2 regions of the Amphibacillus xylanus NBRC 15112 genome follow, and region 1 is predicted to be linked to the other one. Evidence: a T-box and tRNA genes for the amino acid it is inferred to sense, from the RefSeq annotation. Region 1 holds a T-box; the other holds one or more tRNA genes.
The links. A T-box is a leader RNA that pairs with one kind of tRNA and senses whether it is charged. The one in region 1 lies ahead of trpS (tryptophan--tRNA ligase), so its partner is inferred to be a tRNA-Trp.
Positions count from the first base shown of each region.

Region 2: it encodes a tRNA-Trp, which carries the amino acid that the T-box ahead of trpS (tryptophan--tRNA ligase) is inferred to sense. The anticodon was not compared.

Region 1 covers NC_018704.1:1,857,584-1,869,194, forward strand. The annotation lists gene AXY_RS09120 (ABC transporter ATP-binding protein) at 1-534, opposite strand, end outside; gene AXY_RS09125 (ABC transporter ATP-binding protein) at 531-1,544, opposite strand; gene AXY_RS09130 (DUF1593 domain-containing protein) at 2,209-3,561, shown strand; gene AXY_RS09135 (HesB/YadR/YfhF family protein) at 3,596-3,889, opposite strand; T-box leader at 4,072-4,275, shown strand; gene trpS (tryptophan--tRNA ligase) at 4,345-5,337, shown strand; partial or broken gene AXY_RS12615 (transposase) at 5,571-5,798, opposite strand; gene AXY_RS09145 (YjbA family protein) at 5,969-6,724, opposite strand; gene AXY_RS09150 (hypothetical protein) at 6,783-6,980, opposite strand; gene fabF (beta-ketoacyl-ACP synthase II) at 7,168-8,409, opposite strand; gene AXY_RS09160 (beta-ketoacyl-ACP synthase III) at 8,440-9,372, opposite strand; gene AXY_RS09165 (IS30 family transposase) at 9,667-10,626, shown strand; gene AXY_RS09170 (hypothetical protein) at 10,680-11,090, opposite strand; gene AXY_RS09175 (undecaprenyl-diphosphate phosphatase) at 11,173-11,611, shown strand, end outside.
Region 2 covers NC_018704.1:653,094-664,704, reverse strand. The annotation lists gene AXY_RS03405 (Ltp family lipoprotein) at 192-716, opposite strand; gene AXY_RS03400 (GIY-YIG nuclease family protein) at 909-1,763, opposite strand; tRNA gene AXY_RS03395 (tRNA-Leu) at 1,902-1,985, opposite strand; tRNA gene AXY_RS03390 (tRNA-Cys) at 1,991-2,064, opposite strand; tRNA gene AXY_RS03385 (tRNA-Gly) at 2,090-2,164, opposite strand; tRNA gene AXY_RS03380 (tRNA-Gln) at 2,171-2,245, opposite strand; tRNA gene AXY_RS03375 (tRNA-His) at 2,278-2,353, opposite strand; tRNA gene AXY_RS03370 (tRNA-Trp) at 2,365-2,435, opposite strand; tRNA gene AXY_RS03365 (tRNA-Tyr) at 2,464-2,549, opposite strand; tRNA gene AXY_RS03360 (tRNA-Phe) at 2,557-2,632, opposite strand; tRNA gene AXY_RS03355 (tRNA-Asp) at 2,659-2,735, opposite strand; tRNA gene AXY_RS03350 (tRNA-Met) at 2,767-2,843, opposite strand; tRNA gene AXY_RS03345 (tRNA-Glu) at 2,876-2,950, opposite strand; tRNA gene AXY_RS03340 (tRNA-Ser) at 2,994-3,085, opposite strand; tRNA gene AXY_RS03335 (tRNA-Asn) at 3,090-3,164, opposite strand; rRNA gene rrf (5S ribosomal RNA) at 3,176-3,288, opposite strand; rRNA gene AXY_RS03325 (23S ribosomal RNA) at 3,492-6,414, opposite strand; rRNA gene AXY_RS03320 (16S ribosomal RNA) at 6,904-8,473, opposite strand; gene perR (peroxide-responsive transcriptional repressor PerR) at 8,913-9,356, opposite strand; gene AXY_RS03310 (cob(I)yrinic acid a,c-diamide adenosyltransferase) at 9,612-10,172, opposite strand; gene AXY_RS03305 (D-2-hydroxyacid dehydrogenase) at 10,174-11,124, opposite strand.

The sequences.
Region 1 (11,611 bases):
CTCATCAGCAATAATCAGTTTTGGCTTTAGGGCAATCGCACGGGCAATCCCAATACGTTGACGTTGTCCACCTGAGAATTGGTGAGGGTACTTATAAATACTCTCTTCAGATAAACCAACCTTCTCCAATAAACCGATAACTTCAAATAACTCTTCTCTCTTCGTCATCTTTTCAAAGTTTCTAAGTGGTTCAGCGACGATATCAAGGACACGTTTTTTCGGGTTAAGTGATGAATACGGGTCTTGGAAGATCATTTGAATATCGCGTCTAAAGTCTAATTTTTTATTCTTTTTCGAATATAAATCTTTTCCTTCAAATAGCACTTGACCTGATGTAATATCATTTAAACCAATGATAGCTCGACCTGTCGTTGTCTTACCTGAACCTGATTCACCAACAAGACCATAAGTCGTTCCTTGTTCTATTTGAAAAGATACCCCATCGACTGCACGAACTGCGTCGATTTTACGATTCAAGATTCCTCCTCGAATCGGGAAATGAACTTTTAAATCTTTTATCTCAAGAAAGGTCATTTCTTTTCGACCCCCTCTTTATCTGGAAAATAAAAATGTTGATAACATGAGCAGCGGACAAAGTGTCCTGGCTCAATTTCTCTTAATTCTGGGTGTTCCTCGTGTGCAGAATCATCAATCCAAGGAATCCGATCTTTAAAGCGACAACCTACTCGTGGTAAGTGAGCTAATGAAGGGACAATCCCTTGAATAACATGTAACTTCTCTTGTTTTTTAGAATCTGTTGAATTAGGAACTGAATTTAATAATGAACGTGTATATGGATGTTTCGGGTTTTCAAACAATGTTTTCACATCGGTAATCTCAACAATTTCCCCCGCATACATTACCGCTACACGGTCTGCCATCTCCGCCACAACTCCAAGGTCGTGCGTAATTAAAATAATGCCTGCGTCCATTTTTTCTTTAAGGTCTCGAATCAAATCGAGAATTTGCGCTTGGATTGTTACGTCCAGAGCAGTAGTTGGTTCGTCTGCAATTAACAACTCTGGGTCATTAGCAATCGCAATTGCGATCATGACACGTTGGCGCATTCCACCTGATAATTCATGTGGGTATTGATCAATCACATAATTTGGTCGAGGAATACCAACCTGATCCAGCAAATCAATTACTCGATCTTGAACATCCTTTTTCGTTAATTTACGGTCATGTAAAAAGAGCGCCTCACCGATCTGTTGCCCTACTGTCATTAATGGGTTCAATGCAGTTAATGGGTCTTGGAAAATCATCGCCATGTCCTTACCTCGCATCTCATTAAGACGTGAAGCTGACATGTCAATTACATTCTCACCTTTAAATAAGATTTCCCCTTCAATTTTCGCGCGATTATGCAGGCGCATGATTGAAAAAGCTAACGCACTTTTCCCTGATCCTGACTCTCCTACGATAGCTAAGACTTCATTTTTTCTCACATTTAATGAGACGTTGTCAACTGCCGCATAATAATCATCGCGAATTCGAAAGGAGGTCTGTAAATTCTTAATTTTCAATAGCTCTTCGTTACTCACTTAAAACCTCTCCTCTCTCACTCTCTATCCTTTGAAATTTATCAAGCATTTTTATACAAAAGATCTAAATGATTAATTATGAATGCTTTTTAGTAGGCTGACTGTCGTCAAATGTGAGATTTAAATAATTAATCAACTACCCTTTTACATAAAAAAGGCATCGACAGTTAACCTGCAATAAAAAATCTCTATATTTAGAAAATTTAGTAGAGATTAAAATATAAATACTTTTGTATAAACTTGTTTTAAAATATCTACGTATGTAGAAAAATAATTAAAGGACTAAATATTTAGATCTAAAAATGGGCATGCATTTAATTGCATAGAAAGAATTATATTGGATTGGCTTTAAAAATGCAATATTAATCGAATAATAAGATAATATTCGCAAATATAGCAATTTTCAGTTAAATCTCACATTCCTTGATTCTCAAAGGGTTAGAAGTTTTTTAAAATCATTGATTTGACCTATGTAATTTCTTCCTATAAACGTTTTAAACATAATTTATGCAATTTTTGCATTATTTGATTTCCTTTTTCTATTAATAGAATTCACAAATCATAGTAGATTATACAAGTTTTCTTGAATGAAACTTCACGATATATTAAAGTTGTTAATATATAGAAGTATATGACTATACTAAATAATAAGGGGATTAGACAGATGAAAAAGACACGCGTTTTTGTCTTAACTGATATCGAAAATGAACCTGATGATGCGATGTCTCTCGTTCGATTTCTTGTATATGCTAATCAATGGGATATTGAAGGACTTGTAGCCACAACGTCAATTCATTTAAAGGATCGGACGGCAAAACATCGGATTGAAGAGATTGTCACTGCTTATGGAAAGGTTAGAGATCAATTAGAAAAGCATGAACAAGGTTTTCCAACAGCTGATCAACTTAAATGCGTAATTAGTGAGGGGCTTCCCGTCTATGGGTTCAAAGGAGTCGGTAAAGACAAGGATTCAGCTGGATCTGAACGTTTAACACAAGCAATTAAACGACAAGACCATCGTCCATTATGGGTGTTGTGCTGGGGTGGCACGAACGTGCTTGCTCAAGCTCTCTGGAAACTGAAACAAATCTGTTCTCCAGAAGAATTCGATCATTACATTGCACAGCTCCGTGTCTTTACAACTTCTGATCAGGATGATACTGGTCCGTGGCTCCGCAAAACATTTCCGCAATTATTCTATATAACTAGTCCAGGCTTTCATGATGGTGGTGCATATCACTATGCAACGTGGAGTGGAATTAGTGGAGACAGGTTCCATGGACGATTTACTGGTGCTAACTTTGACATTGTTGATAATCCTTGGCTTGAGGAAAATATTAGGTGCAAAGGTCCGCTTGGCGCAAAATACCCTGAAAGTAAGTATTTAATGGAAGGAGATTCACCTACTTTTCTCTATTTAATACATAATGGACTTAGTAATCCAGAACATCCAGAGTGGGGTAGCTGGGGAGGACGCTATGAACTATATACACCTAGAATGCAGAAATACTTTTTAGAAGCAGAAACAAGACCAATATATTCAGACTGTATGGATGAAGTCTTAGGCATTGACGAGCATTGGCATACGAGTAATCATGCCACGATTTGGCGATTTAGAGAAGCATTTCAAAATGACTTTAGTGCACGAATGGATTGGACGATTAAGGAAGTTGATGAAGCGAATCACCCACCAGTTGCTCAGTTAAATCACCCCAATGTTTTATCTGCTAGACCTGGTGATAAAATTGAGCTTAGCGCGAAAGGTTCCTTCGACCCTGATGGTGATCAATTGTCTTATCATTGGTTTTACTATCCAGAAGCAGGATCATTTACATTCAGTCATCCAACGACCCCCGAATCCATTAATATTCATCACGCTGATCAAGAAGAAGCTTATTTTATTGTACCAAGTGAAAATATATTCCGAACTGGTACGATTCATATTATATTAGCGGTCACAGACAACGGGACACCCGCTTTAACTAGATACCAACGCGTCATTATTCACGTAAACTAAAACCAGCAACAGTGATCTTGTTGCTGGTTTTGTTTTATTTATGATATTCGAATGTAATTTCGTCTTGTTCTTCTAAATAGTCAATTTTTAAATCATGACCATCAAAAAACCATAAATCGTCTTGTTCTACAAGGAAACGAACTTTATCTCTTTCAAAAATAATTGCTTCGCCGATCGGTTGATCGACTTTCAAGAAAGCTAAGGCAAAGTTTTTTTGAACTGGACTTGTCCCATATATTTGCGGGTAGAACTTCACATATTCACTTTCATTTACACCGTAATCTTCTTTGAACCATTTTAAAGCTCGATCAGTTGCTTCTATATTCATCATAAAAAATCCTTTCAAGCTTGATTTTAGTTAATTATAAAGCTACTCATATTATACCACGTTTCCCCAATTTTAAAAGAAATCTGATTTACCAGCCAAACCCCATCGATATTACCTATTCATACTTACATATGTCGACTTGCCTTACTTAGTGGAATTGATTATAATATGAATAATTATATTTTAGTGCGTTGACAAAGTTTAGGATTCATAACCACTGGTTTACAAGAGAGTCTGGTCGCTGGAAACAGACACCAAGTTGTGATGAAATTGGGGCTTTCGAGCATGTATGGATAACATACCGTTTTGATCAAACGTTATCAGATCTAAAGTGATCTCATTTTCCGAGATAATTAGGGTGGCACCGCGATCTATTCGTCCCTTTATGATAATTTCGGATTATGGGTTTTTTTATTTTTTTGACTATATTTAGCTAAAAAGGATTGGTGAAACAAATGGAAACAATTTTTTCAGGGATTCAACCTAGTGGTTCATTAACATTAGGAAATTATTTAGGCGCAATGAAACAGTTTGTAGAATTACAAGAAGACTATAATTGTTATTTCTGTATTGTCGATGAGCATGCCATTACAGTACCACAGGATCGACTAAAATTAAGAAAGAACATCCGAGAGCTTGCAGCACTTTATATTGCTAGCGGAATCGATCCGAATAAAGCAACATTATTTATTCAATCAGAAGTACCAGCCCATACACAATTAGGTTGGATTATGCAGACACAAAGCTATATTGGTGAGTTGGAAAGAATGACACAATTTAAAGATAAGTCAAAAGGTAAGGAAGCAGTGTCATCAGCCTTACTCACTTACCCACCATTAATGGCAGCAGATATTCTACTATATAATACGAGCTTAGTACCTGTTGGAAATGACCAAACACAGCACTTAGAATTGACACGTGATTTAGCTGAACGATTTAACAACAAGTACAACGATATTTTTACAATTCCACAAATCAAGGTCTCAGAAGTTGGCGCAAGAATCATGTCACTGCAAGAGCCGACAAAGAAAATGAGTAAATCAGATGTTAACCAAAAAGCAACCATTTATATGCTCGACGAACCAAAGCAAATTGAGAAAAAGATAAAAAGCGCTGTGACAGATTCAGACGGTGTCGTTCGTTTCGATAAAGAGCAGAAACCAGGCATAAGCAACTTGATGACGATTCTTGCAAGTTGTACAAATCAAACATTAGAACAAATAGAAGAAAAATATCGCGGTGTTGGTTACGGACAATTCAAACAAGATGTCGCTGATGCTGTCGTTAATGAATTAAGACCGATCCAAGAACGATTCTATCAAATCATCGATTCTCAAGAACTAGATGATATCTTAGATCAAGGAGCTGAAAAAGCAAGTTTCGTTGCTAATAAAACATTAGCTAAAGCTAAAAAAGCTATGGGACTTGGCCGAGTTAAAAAACGATAATATGTGGTTCAATGTTAAATAGTGTTGGTAGGTTTATAATTAGTCGAGAATAAATTTATATTGGTTTTAATAAAGATACAACTTATTCACCGCAGGTGAAATACACTCGCTTTCCGCGGGCACGGCTTTTAGCTAACTAAGGCAAGCAAAGAGCGCTTGCCTTAGTTGATCTTCAGCTCGTGCTCTTCCCGCAGGAGTCTCGTGTATTTCACCTGCTGTTTTTCACGTCTAAATTAAATGGCTGCTTCATATCGTGTTTCTTTTTGCATTTTTTTACTCAAATTTGTTTCTATTGATTTAAACTTGAAGTGAATCATCATTCGTTTCTTGAAATTATAAAAATTACGATAACCGTATGCGACTTTGCTTAGTACCTTGATCTTGTTGTTAATCCCTTCAATTCGACCGTTGTTGTATGTGTGAATAAAACTAATCTTTATATATGGTAAATGCATACTTATAATAAAAAAATAACGTTAGTAAGTTTTCAAACTCACCAACGTTATATATTGTACAACCTAATTTGTAAGTAGATTATCTATCATTAGTACTTAAATGGCTGCTACTTAGGGTTTTGGTCATACAAGGAGAAAAACATGATTATAAATAAGTAACAGCCATAATACTAAGTCTATTTAATCCGCTTGATTTGTGTATCATTATCAATTTGATTTGCTTTATCCCACAATTGTTCAAACAATGGCTGACCCTTAATAATTTGTTGACAAAACTGTTCATGCTTAATAGTCCAACCATGATAAATATGCTGATAAAGCCGATCCCAAGCCTTTTGAAAAGACAATCCTTGAATTAATTGATACTGTTCCGGCTCCCATTCTGTTAACCAATAATGAACCTCATCCAAATTCTTACCTTCGCGTAACTGATCTAGCGCAAGCATGACCAGCTGTTTTAATTCTCGCTCACGCCGACTCAACCCAAGCATAGCTTCACGAGATAAGGAGAATATATGATTAGACTCTTGATTGCGAAGTTTTTTCATTGAAATAGACATCGGATTAATCATCCGAATCATCTGATAAACACGGCGTTCGTGACGAGGAATTAAGCGGCTTTTCTTCAATGGAATCCGGTATCCCATCGTATCAAATGCAATAATTCCTTCTCCATCTGTAACAACTGCGGCATATTCAATCGTACGGCCATTTTTTATCGCTCGATTATGAATCTTCATTAATAATCTTTCTGGTAAATCATCAAGATCATTCTCTATATATTGATATAACTCCTTTTCAATATATAAAAGTGGTATTGTATCAAGTAATTCAATTTTGTCTCGTTTTCTCCATTCAAAGAACGGACAGACATTATACCCTTTATCTTCACCTTCAAACCAATTAACCCATACGTCATTCAAAACGAGCATGAACAACCCTCACTTATTCATCTTTAAAAAATAGTATCACCAATTTTTACAGTTTTATTCATTTCATGCGTTTTAAAATCCGGTAATATCCAGGAATCATTAATAACAAACCAACGAAGAATAGCTGACATTCTGTTTGCCTTAAGACAAAGCCCCAATAGCTTGACCATGATAATCCGGCCGGTACAAGATTTAAATATAAGATCATCATAACGCCACCAGCAACGGTAAGGCCAAATCCTATTAAAAACAACATCACTATTCCTCCCTATGGCTTGTCCTTTCTACTAAAGTCTATGTTTTATATAAAAAAAAAGACCTTTCATATAAATATGAAAGATCTTCTATTATAAACCGGCATTAGGATAAAAATAAGAAATAGGGTAACTAACGTAAAGGTGAGTTTTATGCCAGTTTAATTAATAGCTTCATTAAATACTAATTTATGCTTGATACTTTTTAAAAACTAAACTAGCATTATGTCCACCAAAACCGAGTGAGTTAGATAATGCTACATTAACTGTAGCTTCTCGCGCCTGATTTGCTACATAATCTAAATCACAATCTGGATCAGGTGTCTCGTAATTGATTGTCGGCGGTACAATTCCTGTTTCAATTGCTTTAATAGAAGCAATTGCTTCAATACCACCTGCTGCTCCTAGTAAATGACCTGTCATCGATTTAGTAGATGAGATCATTAACTGTGACGCATGATCTTGGAAAACAGCTTTCACTGCTGTAGTTTCATATTTATCATTAAAGGCAGTACTTGTCCCATGTGCATTAATATAATCTACATCTTCAGGCGTTAATCCCGCGTCTTCAATTGCTTGCTTCATAGCGCGCTGTGCACCTTCGCCTTCAGGAGCTGGTGCAGTAATATGGTAAGCATCGGCTGTAGCACCATACCCGACAATTTCGGCATATATGTGTGCACCCCTTTTCAGAGCAGAATCAAGAGATTCTAATACTAGAATTCCTGCCCCTTCCCCCATGACAAAACCATCACGATTTTTATCAAATGGGCGGCTTGCTGTGTTTGGATCTTGATTAAATGATAGCGCACGTGCAGAAGAGAATCCTGCAAAGGACATATTCGTTAATGGTGCTTCCGCGCCACCGGTAATCATTACTTCTGCATCGCCACGTTCAATCACTTTAAATGCATCACCAATTGAATTAGTACCAGTTGCACAAGCAGTCACTGTACAAGAGTTAATCCCTTTAGCTCCTAAATGGATCGAAATTTGACCAGCAGCCATATCAGGAATTAGCATTGGTACAAAGAATGGACTGACTCGTCGATAACCTTTGTCAATAAAAATTCTAAATTGCTCTTCGTACGTGGCCATTCCACCAATTCCTGAGCCAACCCATACGCCTACTTGTTCAGCATTACTTTCATCAATTTTAAGTTTAGCATCATCGACAGCTAATTTAGCTGCTGCTAAAGCATACTGTGTAAATAAATCCATTCTTTTTGCATCTTTTTTATCCATATATAAGATTGGATCAAAATCTTTTATTTCACCGGCAACTTTTGCAGGGAAATCATCTTTATTTACTTTCGTTACAAAATCGATCCCAGACTTACCAGCAATCAAATTCGACCAAAATTGATCTATAGTCGAACCTAAAGGTGTTATTGCACCCATACCTGTTACCACAACACGTTTTTGTCCCATTAGGCATCCTCCTCTTGATTTTTTTATTTGCTATTTACCCCATCGAAGTGTTAAAGCACCCCAAGTTAATCCGCCACCAAATCCGACCAAGACGATAACATCACCAGTATTAATTTTCCCTGCTTGAACATCCTCTGATAAGGCAATCGGTATTGAAGCAGCTGATGTATTACCATATTTATTAATTGAATAAGACATTTTCTCTTTACTAATCGCTAAACGTTCACGTGCAGCCTCCATAATCCGAAAATTCGCTTGATGTGGAATTAAATAATCAACATCAGCTTTTGACAGACCGGCTTTTTTAACGACGTTTTCAGCTGACTCAGGCATTTGGCGGACGGCAAACTTAAATACTTCTCTACCATTCATTTGAATGCTTTTATCATCTTGATAAAGTGACGCTCCACCTGTCCCGTCTGCACCAAGTTCAAATGATAAAATACCATGTCCCTCAGATACCTTTCCAATTACCGCTGCACCTGCACCATCTCCAAAAAGAACGCACGTATTTCGATCTGTCCAATCAGTAATTTTAGAAAGCTTCTCAGCACCTACGACTAAGATATTTTTATATACACCGTTATTAACAAATTGTTGTGCAGTAACTACTCCATAAATAAATCCAGAACACGCTGCACCAATATCCATTGCAGCAGCTCGACTTGCACCTAATTTTTCTTGAATTTGGCATGCAACAGAAGGGAATGATTGATCAGCTGTAACAGTTGATACGATGATCATATCGATATCATTTGGTGTTAAATTAGCATTTTCAATCGCCATTTTAGCAGCTTGATATGCTAAATCCGATGTGTCTTCTTCCTTAGCGATATGACGTGTTTCAATCCCAGTTCGTGTACGAATCCATTCATCTGTCGTATCAACCATTTTTTCTAAATCTTTATTTGTTAAGATATCGTCTGGCAAATAATGCCCGACACCAATAATCCCAGTAGCCATTTATATAACCCCTCGCTTAAATTCAAATCACTTCATTTAGTACTTGGTACTAATATAAGCCATAACAACAAGATTATCAAGTTCTATTTTTATTTTATCCAGAAAAAAGCTAAATTTGATTTCATTTCAATGCTTTGTCTGATAAAATAGTACGGTGATAGAACAAATATCAGTGTTATTTATTTAATATGTTTTCATATGACGCAGATTGTAAAATTAAGCTAGACAACTAAAAAAGTCATTTATGATACACTCTTACTATACTTCCACCACGAAGAATAGGAGTGATCATAAATGACCTACACCCATCTTACCACGGATGAATTAGTAATGATAGAAGCTTATTATCATCAAAATATTTCAGTTGCGATTATCGCTGAACGCTTAAAACGTTCGCGTCAACCCATTTATAACGTCATTAACTTTTTGAAGCAGGGTCACTCAGCGATCAATTACTACAAACGCTACAAGGAAAACAAAAGGCGATGCGGTAGACGTAAGATCTCCTTGCCTAAAAAAGAGCAGGAATACGTCAAGGAAAAGGTTTCCCTTGGATGGACGCCGGACGTTATTATTGGGCGTGCTGAACAGCCCATCAGTTGTTCAATGAGAACTTTATATCGTCGCTTTGAGGACGGTTACTTTGATAGAACAACGCTCCCTATGAAGGGCAAAAGAAAACCAAATGGACACAACGAACGACGTGGAAAGCAAGCTTTCAAACGACATATCTCTGAAAGAGATAAAGACTATCCTCTATTTAAAGATGAATTTGGTCACATTGAAGGTGACACAATCGTTGGTGCTCATCATAAAAGCGCAGTTATCACATTGGTGGAACGTCTATCTAAAGCTATCATCACTTTAAAGCCAGAAGGTAGAAAAGCAAGTGACATTGAAACAACGCTAACACAGTGGTTTCAATCTATTCCAAGAAATCTGTTTAAGTCTTTCACATTTGATAATGGGAAAGAATTTAGTAATTGGAAATCGTTGTCCAACCAACATGATGTCTCAATCTACTTTAGAGACCCAGGAACACCTTCACAACGTGGCTTAAATGAACAATCAAATGGCTTACTTCGAAAAGATGGTTTGCCAAAAGAAATGGACTTCAACGAAGTCGATCAGAACTTTGTGTCCGCAGTAGCTGACAAGAGAAATAAAATCCCTAGAAAATCACTAAATTATCGAACGCCTTTGGAAGTGTTTTTGAGTTACATCGATGAATCACATTTGTCTAGCTTAAATTGACAAATCAAATGATATAAAAAATACCTCTTGCTCAAAAAGCAAGAGGTCATTAATTAAATAAATGGTAATAAACTAATCGCAGCTAATGCAGCTAATGGGATAATAAGTTGATTTGGTGATCCTGGTTGTGGACCTGGATTATAAGGTGGATACCCTGGATAGTATGGTGGATATCCGCCATATGGTGGACGTGGTCTTGGCCCTGGTCCTGGACCCGGATGGTATGGATTCCCTCCTGGTCCGTAAGGTGGACGTGGTCTCGGTGGATGTTGAGGACCACCCCCATAAGGATTATATTGTCTATCTTGATCAGAGATTTCATCTGGTCTTGCAGATACAGTTAAATAGACATTTTGTTCGTCAATATTTGTAATGACGCCACCAATCTGTTCGCCCGTAGTCGTATGAAGCAATACATGTTGATTCATATGTTTCTTACATACATCATAAAAATATTTTTGCATAGCGCTCCCTCCCGTTCTCATCAATAGCCTATGCCCAAAAGCTGATTGTGTGATTAAAAAAGAATTTTTGGAGGAAATATAAATGAATTTATTTGAAAAATTAATGACTATTATTCAGTACGTATTTTTAGGTTTTATCCAAGGATTTACAGAACCGATACCTGTATCATCTAGCGGGCATTTAGTCATGCTGCAAAACATCTTCGGTGTTAAGATGGAAGATCTATCTTTTGAAATTTTGCTGCACTTTGCTTCATTAATCGCTATCATCATTATTTATTGGGATGATATTGTAAGACTTGCATCAAATGGTTTCAAATATTTATTTAAAAAGGAAGAAGCGGCAAAAGATGACTTTAATTTTATTCTTTATTTAATCGTTGCAACAATTCCTGCAGGCGTTCTTGGTATTTTATTTGAGGATCAAATCGGGCAAATTTTTAGTACAGCAAAAATGGTTGGAATTTCTTTAATTATTACTGGGATTGCACTTTGGGTAATTCGAAATTTACGCGGAAGAA
Region 2 (11,611 bases), 1.2 Mb from region 1:
TTAATTTATGGCATTTGAAAATATAATGTGAGTAGTTCGTTGAATTAGCTAAATAAACCTAATTATAAGTGATTAATTAGGGATTTACTATTACGTTTAAGAACTCACCATAAGCTTATATACTATAATCAAAAAAGTGTTAGCAAGTTCAATTTGAACTCACTAACACTTTTAATCTTATTTAGGCAATTTTACTCTGGTAAATTGTCAAGAGCATATTGCGCTTGTTCATCAGTAAATTGCTCACCGTATTCAGATGTAAGCTGTTCGAATAATTCTTGATCAGACATCGGCATGAATTCTAAATAGCTAATTGCTGCTTCAAGAGCTTCTTCTTTGTAATCAACATCCACATTTTCAATTGCATATTGTGCAGCTTCTTCTGGATATTGATCTCCAAACTCAGAAGTTAATTGTTCGAAAAGTCCTTTCTCTGAGAAATGCATAAGGTCGATGTAATTTTGAGCAGCTTTTAAAGCATTACGATATTCACGCGGAACATCTTCAGATTCTGTTTGCTCCTCTTCTACTTCATCTTCCTCAACATTTGCTTCTGTCTCTGTTTCTGTCTCTTCTGCTTCGTCATCATTAGATTCAGTTTCCTCAACATCTGGTGTATCGACAGCTTGTTTGCTATCGTCACTATCAACTTCACCACATGCAATTAGAGTAATTGAGACTAGCAATGCCATAAGCAAAAATAGTGCTTTCTTCATGTATGTACCCCCCAATATTGTAATAAACTATTATATTATCACTCATTAAACAATCATTTGCAAGAAATTGATACTGAAAATGGATAAGTAGTTTAATAAGTTTACTTAATAAATAGCTTAGAACTATTAATCATTCAGATTTAAAGCTAATAATATCACTTATTTTACAAAATTGACTTGATGTAGAATAAATTAATTACTATTATAACCAAATATTCTAGTTTGCAGAGTTTCTTTCCACCATGATTCTCTTTCTAAGATTATATGGTCATCTACTTTTGCATTATAATTTTCAAGAATTGAATAATAAAAATTAGATTTGATATAATCAAATCCCTCTTTATTTACCAACTCTATTAATTCTTTATTACCACCATGACCACTTTCAATGTAGCTTTTCCATCTTTGTAACAGCATTCCATAATCACTTGTGGCAGACCCTACATACATTTTTCCATTACTTTTATCTGTCAGTAAATATACAGCTTTTTGATTCTCAAGTGCGGCAATCCAGTCTCGCTTACCACGAATAATGATTGATTCTAATTGCTTATAAGAAATATTTACTTTATCATATCCTGGGAAATCTTGTCCGCCATACATCGTCGGTAAAATTTCCTTAACATTGCTCTCGTCTATGTATCGTGAAAGGTTAAACGTGTATCTAGCAAAGGTATTACCTTTCACTAAATCAATTACTAGTCTACCAAATAACGGTTTATACTTTTCAATAATCTTAACCTTAGCAAATGTATTTTCTGGTACGTCTATTATCTCTGCCGCTGAAGTAAATAGCCACTCATTATCGCGAATTCTAACAAAGCTAAACACCCACTGTCCTGGGCTAAAGTTTCTTTGTTTACCGTACCAGCCCCAATATCCACACTCAGGACATGTGCCATTTTCTTTGTCTATATCACTACTATAAAGCCATAGATCAATATATGATTTTCCGCCTACACCGGCCTGCATATTAAGCTCTATTTTACTATTAGATATCTCTGTATCATTTAACCCTAAAATATCATTCAATTTGATTCTATTCATTTGTTTCTACTCCTTTTATATTGAGTAACACAAAATTATCTAAATTACATTCTTATAAACAAAAAAACTCGCAAATATCAATTTTTGGAAATTCACGAGTGTTCTATCATTTATAAGGTTAAATTGTTTAAGTAAGAATACCGGTGGTCGGGGTCGAACCGACACGTCCCAGGGGACACGGGATTTTGAGTCCCGCGCGTCTGCCAATTCCGCCACACCGGCATAATTGGAGGCGGTAACCGGATTTGAACCGGTGATGAAGGTTTTGCAGACCTCTGCCTTACCACTTGGCTATACCGCCGGGATATTCGCGCTAAAAATAAAAATGGAGCGGAAGACGGGATTCGAACCCGCGACCCCCACCTTGGCAAGGTGGTGTTCTACCACTGAACTACTTCCGCATTAAATGGCTGGGCTAGCTGGATTCGAACCAGCGCATGACGGACCCAAAAACCGTTGCCTTACCGCTTGGCTATAGCCCAACGCTCTATAATATTTATAATTTAAAGTTTTATGGGGCGATCGATGGGGATCGAACCCACGCATGTCGGATCCACAATCCGATGTGTTAACCACTTCACCACGATCGCCATAAATAAAACAGGGGTAGTAGGAATCGAACCCACACCAAAGGTTTTGGAGACCTCTATTCTACCGTTAAACTATACCCCTATAAAAAAATAAAATGTTAAAAGAGAAATGGTGGAGGGAGTAGGACTCGAACCTACGAACCCGATGGGAGCGGATTTACAGTCCGCCGCGTTTGGCCAACTTCGCTATCCCTCCAAGAAAATGGTGGCTCAAGACGGAGTCGAACCGCCGACACACGGATCTTCAGTCCGTTGCTCTACCAGCTGAGCTATTGAGCCATTTCTGATGAAAGTTAATAGATAAATGGCGGTCCGGACGGGACTCGAACCCGCGACCTCCTGCGTGACAGGCAGGCATTCTAACCAACTGAACTACCGGACCATTTACTATATATTTAGTTAGAGATGTATTTTGGTTGCGGGGGCAGGATTTGAACCTACGACCTCCGGGTTATGAGCCCGACGAGCTACCAGACTGCTCCACCCCGCGAAGATAAAAGTATAATATCATGTTATAAAAATTGGTGACCCGTACGGGATTCGAACCCGTGTTACCGCCGTGAAAGGGCGGTGTCTTAACCGCTTGACCAACGGGCCTATGTAAAATAAGATAACAGTTTCTAGTAAATTAATACTTTAGTGGCGGAGAGCGAGGGATTTGAACCCTCGAGACAGCTTACGCCGCCCACACGAGTTCCAGTCGTGCTCCTTCAGCCACTCGGACAGCTCTCCATAATGGCTCCACAGGTAGGATTCGAACCTACGACCGATCGGTTAACAGCCGATTGCTCTACCACTGAGCTACTGTGGAACGGATTAAATGCTTAGCGACGTCCTACTCTCGCAGGGAAGACCCAACTACCATCGGCGCTGAAGAGCTTAACTTCTGTGTTCGGTATGGAAACAGGTGTGACCTCTTCGCTATTGTCACTAAATCTTGAAGGTTATCCTAAGTGCTAATTTTACAAGGACAAGATATATTATACTCATTTCTTAACAGAATTGCAAGTGTTTTCAAGGAAAAACATTTTTTATAAACACAATTGTGTCTAAAATGTATACCCTGAAAACTAGATAAGAAATGCACCTGACAAGTGTCATCAAATTCAATGCTGAATAGTCGCTTTCGCTTTTTGTTTTAGTTAAGTCCTCGATCGATTAGTATTCGTCAGCTTCACATGTCACCATGCTTCCACCTCGAACCTATCTACCTCATCGTCTCTGAGGGATCTTACTCTAAAAGATGGGAAGTCTCATCTTGAGGGAGGCTTCATGCTTAGATGCTTTCAGCACTTATCCTTTCCATACGTAGCTACCCAGCCATGCTCCTGGCGGAACAACTGGTGCACCAGCGGTATGTCCATCCCGGTCCTCTCGTACTAAGGACAGCTCCTCTCAAACTTCCAAACGCCCACGACGGATAGGGACCGAACTGTCTCACGACGTTCTGAACCCAGCTCGCGTACCGCTTTAATGGGCGAACAGCCCAACCCTTGGGACCGACTACAGCCCCAGGATGCGATGAGCCGACATCGAGGTGCCAAACCTCCCCGTCGATGTGGACTCTTGGGGGAGATAAGCCTGTTATCCCCGGGGTAGCTTTTATCCGTTGAGCGATGGCCCTTCCATGCGGAACCACCGGATCACTAAGCCCGACTTTCGTCCCTGCTCGACTTGTAGGTCTCGCAGTCAAGCTCCCTTCTGCCTTTACACTCTATGAATGATTTCCAACCATTCTGAGGGAACCTTTGGGCGCCTCCGTTACTCTTTAGGAGGCGACCGCCCCAGTCAAACTGCCTGCCTGACACTGTCTCCGAACCGGATAACGGTCCTGGGTTAGAAGGTCAACACCATCAGGGTGGTATCCCACCGGCGCCTCCACGTAAGCTAGCGCTCACGCTTCTTTGGCTCCCACCTATCCTGTACAAATGGCATCAACATTCAATATCAAGCTACAGTAAAGCTCCACGGGGTCTTTCCGTCCTGTCGCGGGTAATGCGCATTTTCACGCATAGTATAATTTCACCGGGTCTCTCGTTGAGACAGTGCCCAAGTCGTTGCACCTTTCGTGCGGGTCGGAACTTACCCGACAAGGAATTTCGCTACCTTAGGACCGTTATAGTTACGGCCGCCGTTCACTGGGGCTTCAGTTCAACGCTTCGTACCAAAGGTACTAACGCATTCCCTTAACCTTCCAGCACCGGGCAGGTGTCAGCCCCTATACTTCGCCTTGCGGCTTCGCAGAGACCTGTGTTTTTGCTAAACAGTCGCTTGGGCCTTTTCACTGCGGCTTCTTCTAAAAGAAGCACCCCTTCTCCCGAAGTTACGGGGTCATTTTGCCGAGTTCCTTAACGAGAGTTCTCCCGCTCACCTTAGAATTCTCATCTCGCCTACCTGTGTCGGTTTGCGGTACAGGCACCTGTGTCCTGGCTAGAGGCTTTTCTTGGCAGTGTGGAATCAGAAACTTCGGTACTATATTTCCCTCCCCATCACAGCTCATGATTAATATCAGACGGATTTGCCTATCTGACTCACTCACTGATTGGGCGTGCATTTCCATCAGCACGCTTTTCTTATCCTCCTGCGTCCCCCCTTCGCTCGTAACGGTCACGAGGTGGTACAGGAATATCAACCTGTCATCCATTGCCTACGCCCTTCGGCCTCGGCTTAGGTCCTGACTAACCCTGAGTGGACGAGCCTTCCTCAGGAAACCTTAGGCATTCGGTGAAGAAGATTCTCACTTCTTTTTCGCTACTCATACCGGCATTCTCACTTCTAAGCGCTCCACCAGTCCTCTCGGTCTGACTTCTCTGCACTTACAACGCTCTCCTACCATTGATCGAAGATCAATCCGTAGCTTCGGTGATACGTTTAGCCCCGGTACATTTTCGGCGCAGCGTCACTCGACCAGTGAGCTATTACGCACTCTTTAAATGGTGGCTGCTTCTAAGCCAACATCCTGGTTGTCTGTGCAACGCCACATCCTTTTCCACTTAACGTATACTTTGGGACCTTAGCTGACGGTCTGGGTTGTTTCCCTCTCGACTATGAACCTTATCACCCATAGTCTGACTCCCAAGTCTATATCTCTGGCATTCGGAGTTTGACTGAATTCGGTAACCCGATGAGGGCCCCTAGTTCAATCAGTGCTCTACCTCCAGGATACGTATCTTGAGGCTAGCCCTAAAGCTATTTCGGAGAGAACCAGCTATCTCCGTGTTCGATTGGCTTTTCACCCCTACCCACACCTCATCCCCGCATTTTTCAACATACGTGGGTTCGGGCCTCCAGTCAGTGTTACCTGACCTTCACCCTGGACATGGGTAGATCACACGGTTTCGGGTCTACGACCTTCTACTATATTCGCCCGTTTCAGACTCGCTTTCGCTGCGGCTTCACCTTTTCTGGTTTAACCTTGCAGAAAATCGTAACTCGCCGGTCCATTCTACAAAAGGTACGCCGTCACCCATTAACGGGCTCCGACTACTTGTAAGCACACGGTTTCAGGTACTATTTCACTCCCCTCCCGGGGTGCTTTTCACCTTTCCCTCACGGTACTGGTTCACTATCGGTCACTAGGGAGTATTTAGCCTTGGGAGATGGTCCTCCCGGATTCCAACGGAATTTCACGTGTTCCGCCGTACTCAGGATACACATCGGAGGTGATGATCTTTCCACTACAGGGCTGTTACCTTGTATCGCGGACCTTTCCAGATCGCTTCGTGTAAATCGTCACTTTGTAACTCCTAATGATGTGTCCTACAACCCCAGTAAGCAAGCTTACTGGTTTGGGCTAATTCCGTTTCGCTCGCCGCTACTCAGGAAATCGCTTTTGCTTTCTCTTCCTCTGGGTACTTAGATGTTTCAGTTCCCCAGGTCTGCCTCATTTAACCTATGGATTCAGTTAAATGTACTACTCCATTACGAGTAGTGGGTTCCCCCATTCGGAAATTCCCGGATCAATGCTTACGTACAGCTCCCCGAGACATATCGGTGTTTGTCCCGTCCTTCGTCGGCTCCTAGTGCCAAGGCATCCACCGTGCGCTCTTTCTTACTTAACTAAAGTTGAACTTTTTATTGCTTCACAGTAAAAAAGACTTTTGGTCTTACTTTGTTTAAAAGTTTGATTTGATGTCTTGTCATACAGTTCGTGTTCAATCCTCATAAATAAGGAATGTTCACTTACTGTTTATTCTTATCTAGTTTTCAAGGTACGCTTCCACACGGATGTGGTGACTTCTGTGTTGTCACAAATGTTTTCGATGGGGCGAGTAATCGCAGTCCCACGGATGTGACGATTTTAACAGAAGATCCTTTGAGAGATTGATCTCTCAAAACTGAACCAAACAACTGAATTGTTAAGTCAGCCCGTAGGGCTGTTCCTAGATCAGTCTAGCTCCGACGCCTTATCGACTAGCAGATTTCGAATGCCTTCCTACGATAAGTCAATATCGATTCACTTACGTTCATCGTATTTCCTTTATCTCGTCAGGCCTTCTCCAATCTGTACGTCGATGAGCAAGGCGTCTCCACTTCCTGATTTTCCTTAGAAAGGAGGTGATCCAGCCGCACCTTCCGATACGGCTACCTTGTTACGACTTCACCCCAATCATTGGCCCCACCTTCGGCGGCTGGCTCGCTAAAAGCGTTACCTCACCGACTTCGGGTGTTGCTAACTCTCGTGGTGTGACGGGCGGTGTGTACAAGACCCGGGAACGTATTCACCGCGGCATTCTGATCCGCGATTACTAGCGATTCCGGCTTCATGTAGGCGAGTTGCAGCCTACAATCCGAACTGAAAATGGTTTTATGGGATTGGCTCCACCTCGCGGTTTCGCAGCCCTTTGTACCATCCATTGTAGCACGTGTGTAGCCCAGGTCATAAGGGGCATGATGATTTGACGTCATCCCAACCTTCCTCCGGTTTGTCACCGGCAGTCAACTTAGAGTGCCCAACTGAATGCTGGCAACTAAGTTCAAGGGTTGCGCTCGTTGCGGGACTTAACCCAACATCTCACGACACGAGCTGACGACAACCATGCACCACCTGTCACCGCTGTCCCCGAAGGGAAAGCTATGTCTCCATAGCGGTCAGCGGGATGTCAAGACCTGGTAAGGTTCTTCGCGTTGCTTCGAATTAAACCACATGCTCCACCGCTTGTGCGGGTCCCCGTCAATTCTTTTGAGTTTCAGCCTTGCGGCCGTACTCCCCAGGCGGAGTGCTTAATGCGTTAACGCCAGCACTAAGGGGCGGAAACCCCCTAACACCTAGCACTCATCGTTTACGGCGTGGACTACCAGGGTATCTAATCCTGTTCGCTACCCACGCTTTCGCGCCTCAGCGTCAGTTACAGACCAGAGAGTCGCCTTCGCCACTGGTGTTCCTCCACATCTCTACGCATTTCACCGCTACACGTGGAATTCCACTCTCCTCTTCTGTCCTCAAGTTCTCCAGTTTCCAATGACCGCTTGCGGTTGAGCCGCAAGATTTCACATCAGACTTAAAGAACCGCCTGCGCGCGCTTTACGCCCAATAATTCCGGACAACGCTTGCCCCCTACGTATTACCGCGGCTGCTGGCACGTAGTTAGCCGGGGCTTTCTCGTTAGGTACCGTCAAGGTACCACCCTATTCGAATGGTACGTGTTCTTCCCTAACAACAGAACTTTACGATCCGAAGACCTTCTTCGTTCACGCGGCGTTGCTCCGTCAGACTTTCGTCCATTGCGGAAGATTCCCTACTGCTGCCTCCCGTAGGAGTCTGGGCCGTGTCTCAGTCCCAGTGTGGCCGATCACCCTCTCAGGTCGGCTACGCATCGTTGCCTTGGTGAGCTTTTATCTCACCAACTAGCTAATGCGCCGCGGGCCCATCTATAAGTGATAGCTTGCGCCATCTTTTATCCTCTTGTCAGGAGACAAAAGGTTTTATCCGGTATTAGCTCACGTTTCCGTAAGTTATCCCAGTCTTATAGGCAGGTTGCCCACGTGTTACTCACCCATCCGCCGCTCGATCCATTAAACGTCACTCCGAAGAGATCTGTTTAATTTCACGCGCTCGACTTGCATGTATTAGGCACGCCGCCAGCGTTCATCCTGAGCCAAGATCAAACTCTCAATAAAATTGATAGAGTTACGATTAACTCAATTTTGAAGCACTAGCTTCTTCTTACTTGTTTTTCTTAACATCTTTCGTTGTTTGGATTCAGTTTTCAAAGATCAATTGTTACTGCCTTCGTTTGCGACAGCTTTTATATTATATACCGATTAACCTTCAAAAGTCAACACTTATTTTTTATTTTTTTAAAACCTTTTAAAAGATAAGTATTAACGTTAATCAGTGACTACCTCTTTTATTACTAGAGGTGGTAGCTCCAATCTCGAGCGACGTTTAATACTATAGCATGTTTTTTTATTTTCGCCAATAGTTTTTTTGAAAAAATATAAATTAATTTTCAAATTGACTAAAGATTATTTTTACCTATCAATGAAGGAACTAATACAAGTTGATTAAAAAAACTCTGGATTTATTAGATTAATCCAGAGTTTAGCGTGAAAATTATTAATGTGTGACTTTACATCCCGGGCATGTTCCGTATATTTCCATGCGGTGGTGACTGATTGAAAAGCCTGTTACTTTTTCAGCCAATGATTCAACTTCATCTAATGTTGGATAATGGAAATCAACAATTTTACCGCAAGACTCACATATAACATGATAATGTTTTGATGTTGTGTAATCAAAACGACTAGAGGCATCACCGTATGTTAATTCCTTCACCAATCCGATTTCTCTAAATACACGCAAGTTATTATATACTGTAGCAACACTCATGTTTGGGAACTTACCCTCTAAAGCTTTATAAATTTCATCAGCTGTTGGATGCGATTTAGCGTTAACTAAAAATTCTAAAACAGCAAATCGTTGTGGAGTAATTCGCACACCTGATTGTTTCAATCGTTCAACTGCATCTTGAAGTTCATTATGCTCATGATGATCGTGCATGGCCACCCACCTCACTTTCAATAAAATAAAATCATTATTCATTAATCATTAATTACTATAATTAATTGCTAAAGGAAAACCACTTTCATTAGCGACTATAGTCTAAAATCATTTTCAAAACATAGATAAGTTTCTTTACTCTATTGTTTCAATTATTATATTATAATTCTTATAATCAGTTTACTCTGTAATACTTAGTATGTCAATTAAATGACATACTCATTTAGAGGTAGTGGATGTTTTCATTTGTATTTATTATTCTTTAACAAATTCAATTTCATCATAAACACTAAATTTATTGACATACCTTGCCGCAACAAATAATAGATCAGAGAGACGATTTAAAAATACTAAGACAAGTGGATTAACTTCATCCTTGATGCCAACCACAATTCGTTCAGCACGTCTAACAATTGTTCGAGCATGATGTAAACTTGCACCTGTTGGATGACCATTTGGTAAAATAAATTGCGTTAATGGTGGAACCTCTTGTTCCCATTTATCTATAGTTTCCTCTAAACGATCTATATGATCTTGAGTAATCGGCCAAGCTACTTCTTTTCCTTTTGGAGTTGACAACTCTGCTCCAACATGAAATAGAAGTGTTTGAATTCTATGCATACATTCCACAAAAGATTTTCTTTCTTGTATTGACCAACTTAAACCTTGATCAATCGAGCTTGTTGCGATTCCAATTACTGCATTTGCCTCATCACATGTTCCGTATGCTTCTACACGCAAGTGATTTTTCGGCACTCGTTCTCCATAGACTAAAGATGTCTCACCCTTGTCTCCAGATCTTGTATATATTCGCATCTTAATACCCCTTATCTATGTTTATTTTATTTATTGATACTGTACTTGTTTCTAAAAACTCCATGAGACTTTCACGGAATAACGCCACAGCACGTGGTATATATTGTTCTGACCCACCAGAAATATGAGGTGTTAATGTTACCTTTTCATGAGACCATAACTGACTTTCCCTTGGTAATGGTTCAATCGGTGTCACATCTAATATAGCATGCTCAATTTCATTATCATTTAATGCTTGTAGCAACACATTTTCTGTTACTGCTGATCCTCGTCCCATATTTAAAAATATCGCTGATTGTTTCATCCATTTAAAATGATCTTTACTATAATAACCTTTCGTTTTTTCTGTCTCAGGCAATATCGAAACGATAAAATCCGCTTGCTCTAACGCTTCTTTAATTTGATCATTTTGATAGACTTGATCAAAATATGGACGTTCTCCGCCGGAATTAGTTACAGCTATCGTCTTCATATGAAAGGCCTTTGATAGTCTCGCTAATTCTGAACCAATTGATCCAGCACCGACAACAGTTAACGTCCGTCCGGTAATCTCACGTCTTTTAATTGATTTATCCCAAACTTTTTCTTGTTGGCGTTTGTAATAAGTAAATAAATTTTGATAGTAATTTAATAGCATCGCTAAAGCATATTCGGCCATTTGTGTTTTATGTATACCTCTAACATTTGTTAAAAGAATTTTGCGTTCTTGGATTTCTCCAAGAGGCATTTGATTAATTCCAGCAGATAGAACCATAATCCATTTTAATTTCGTTGCCTTTTTGATGTGCTCACGCCTAATATCACTACCAAACGTTAGTAATATATCCGCTTCTTCTAAATGATTATCAGCCGCTTCAATATTTTCTTTAAATATAAATCTTATCTCGTCAAATTCCTGAATCAATTCCTGTTCAATTTCATCTGTCAAACGTGTCGTTGTTAAGATTAACATTGGTCTCCTCCTTATAAGTAAAAATCACCTTTCTTCTATATAATAAAACACATCGGCCATTTTATTGAGCACAGCACTAATGTGGTTATATCAAATAATAATTTCCCTATCTAATTTTATCTAAACATCACCATTTTTGTCATACTTTAATACTTATCCCGATAATAGCTATAAATAATAGTCTTTATCTCAACTTGTAATTAATCATCCTTTCAAATCACTGTTTTATGAATAAAAATAATAATTAATGAATTAATATTCAATGATAAAAATGTGTTTTTATATTGATTATGCATTTAATTATGACAAGATAACAATTTATATAATATATACAAAATCATTATTATACCAGCATTTTAACGCGACAAAACACAAACAAACACATTAAAAATACACTGCCTCTTTAGTAAAAATTAGAACCTGATACTATTTTTCTAAAAATTTAATAAAATTATGAATTTTTGTTTATTTATGAATTGATTATTTT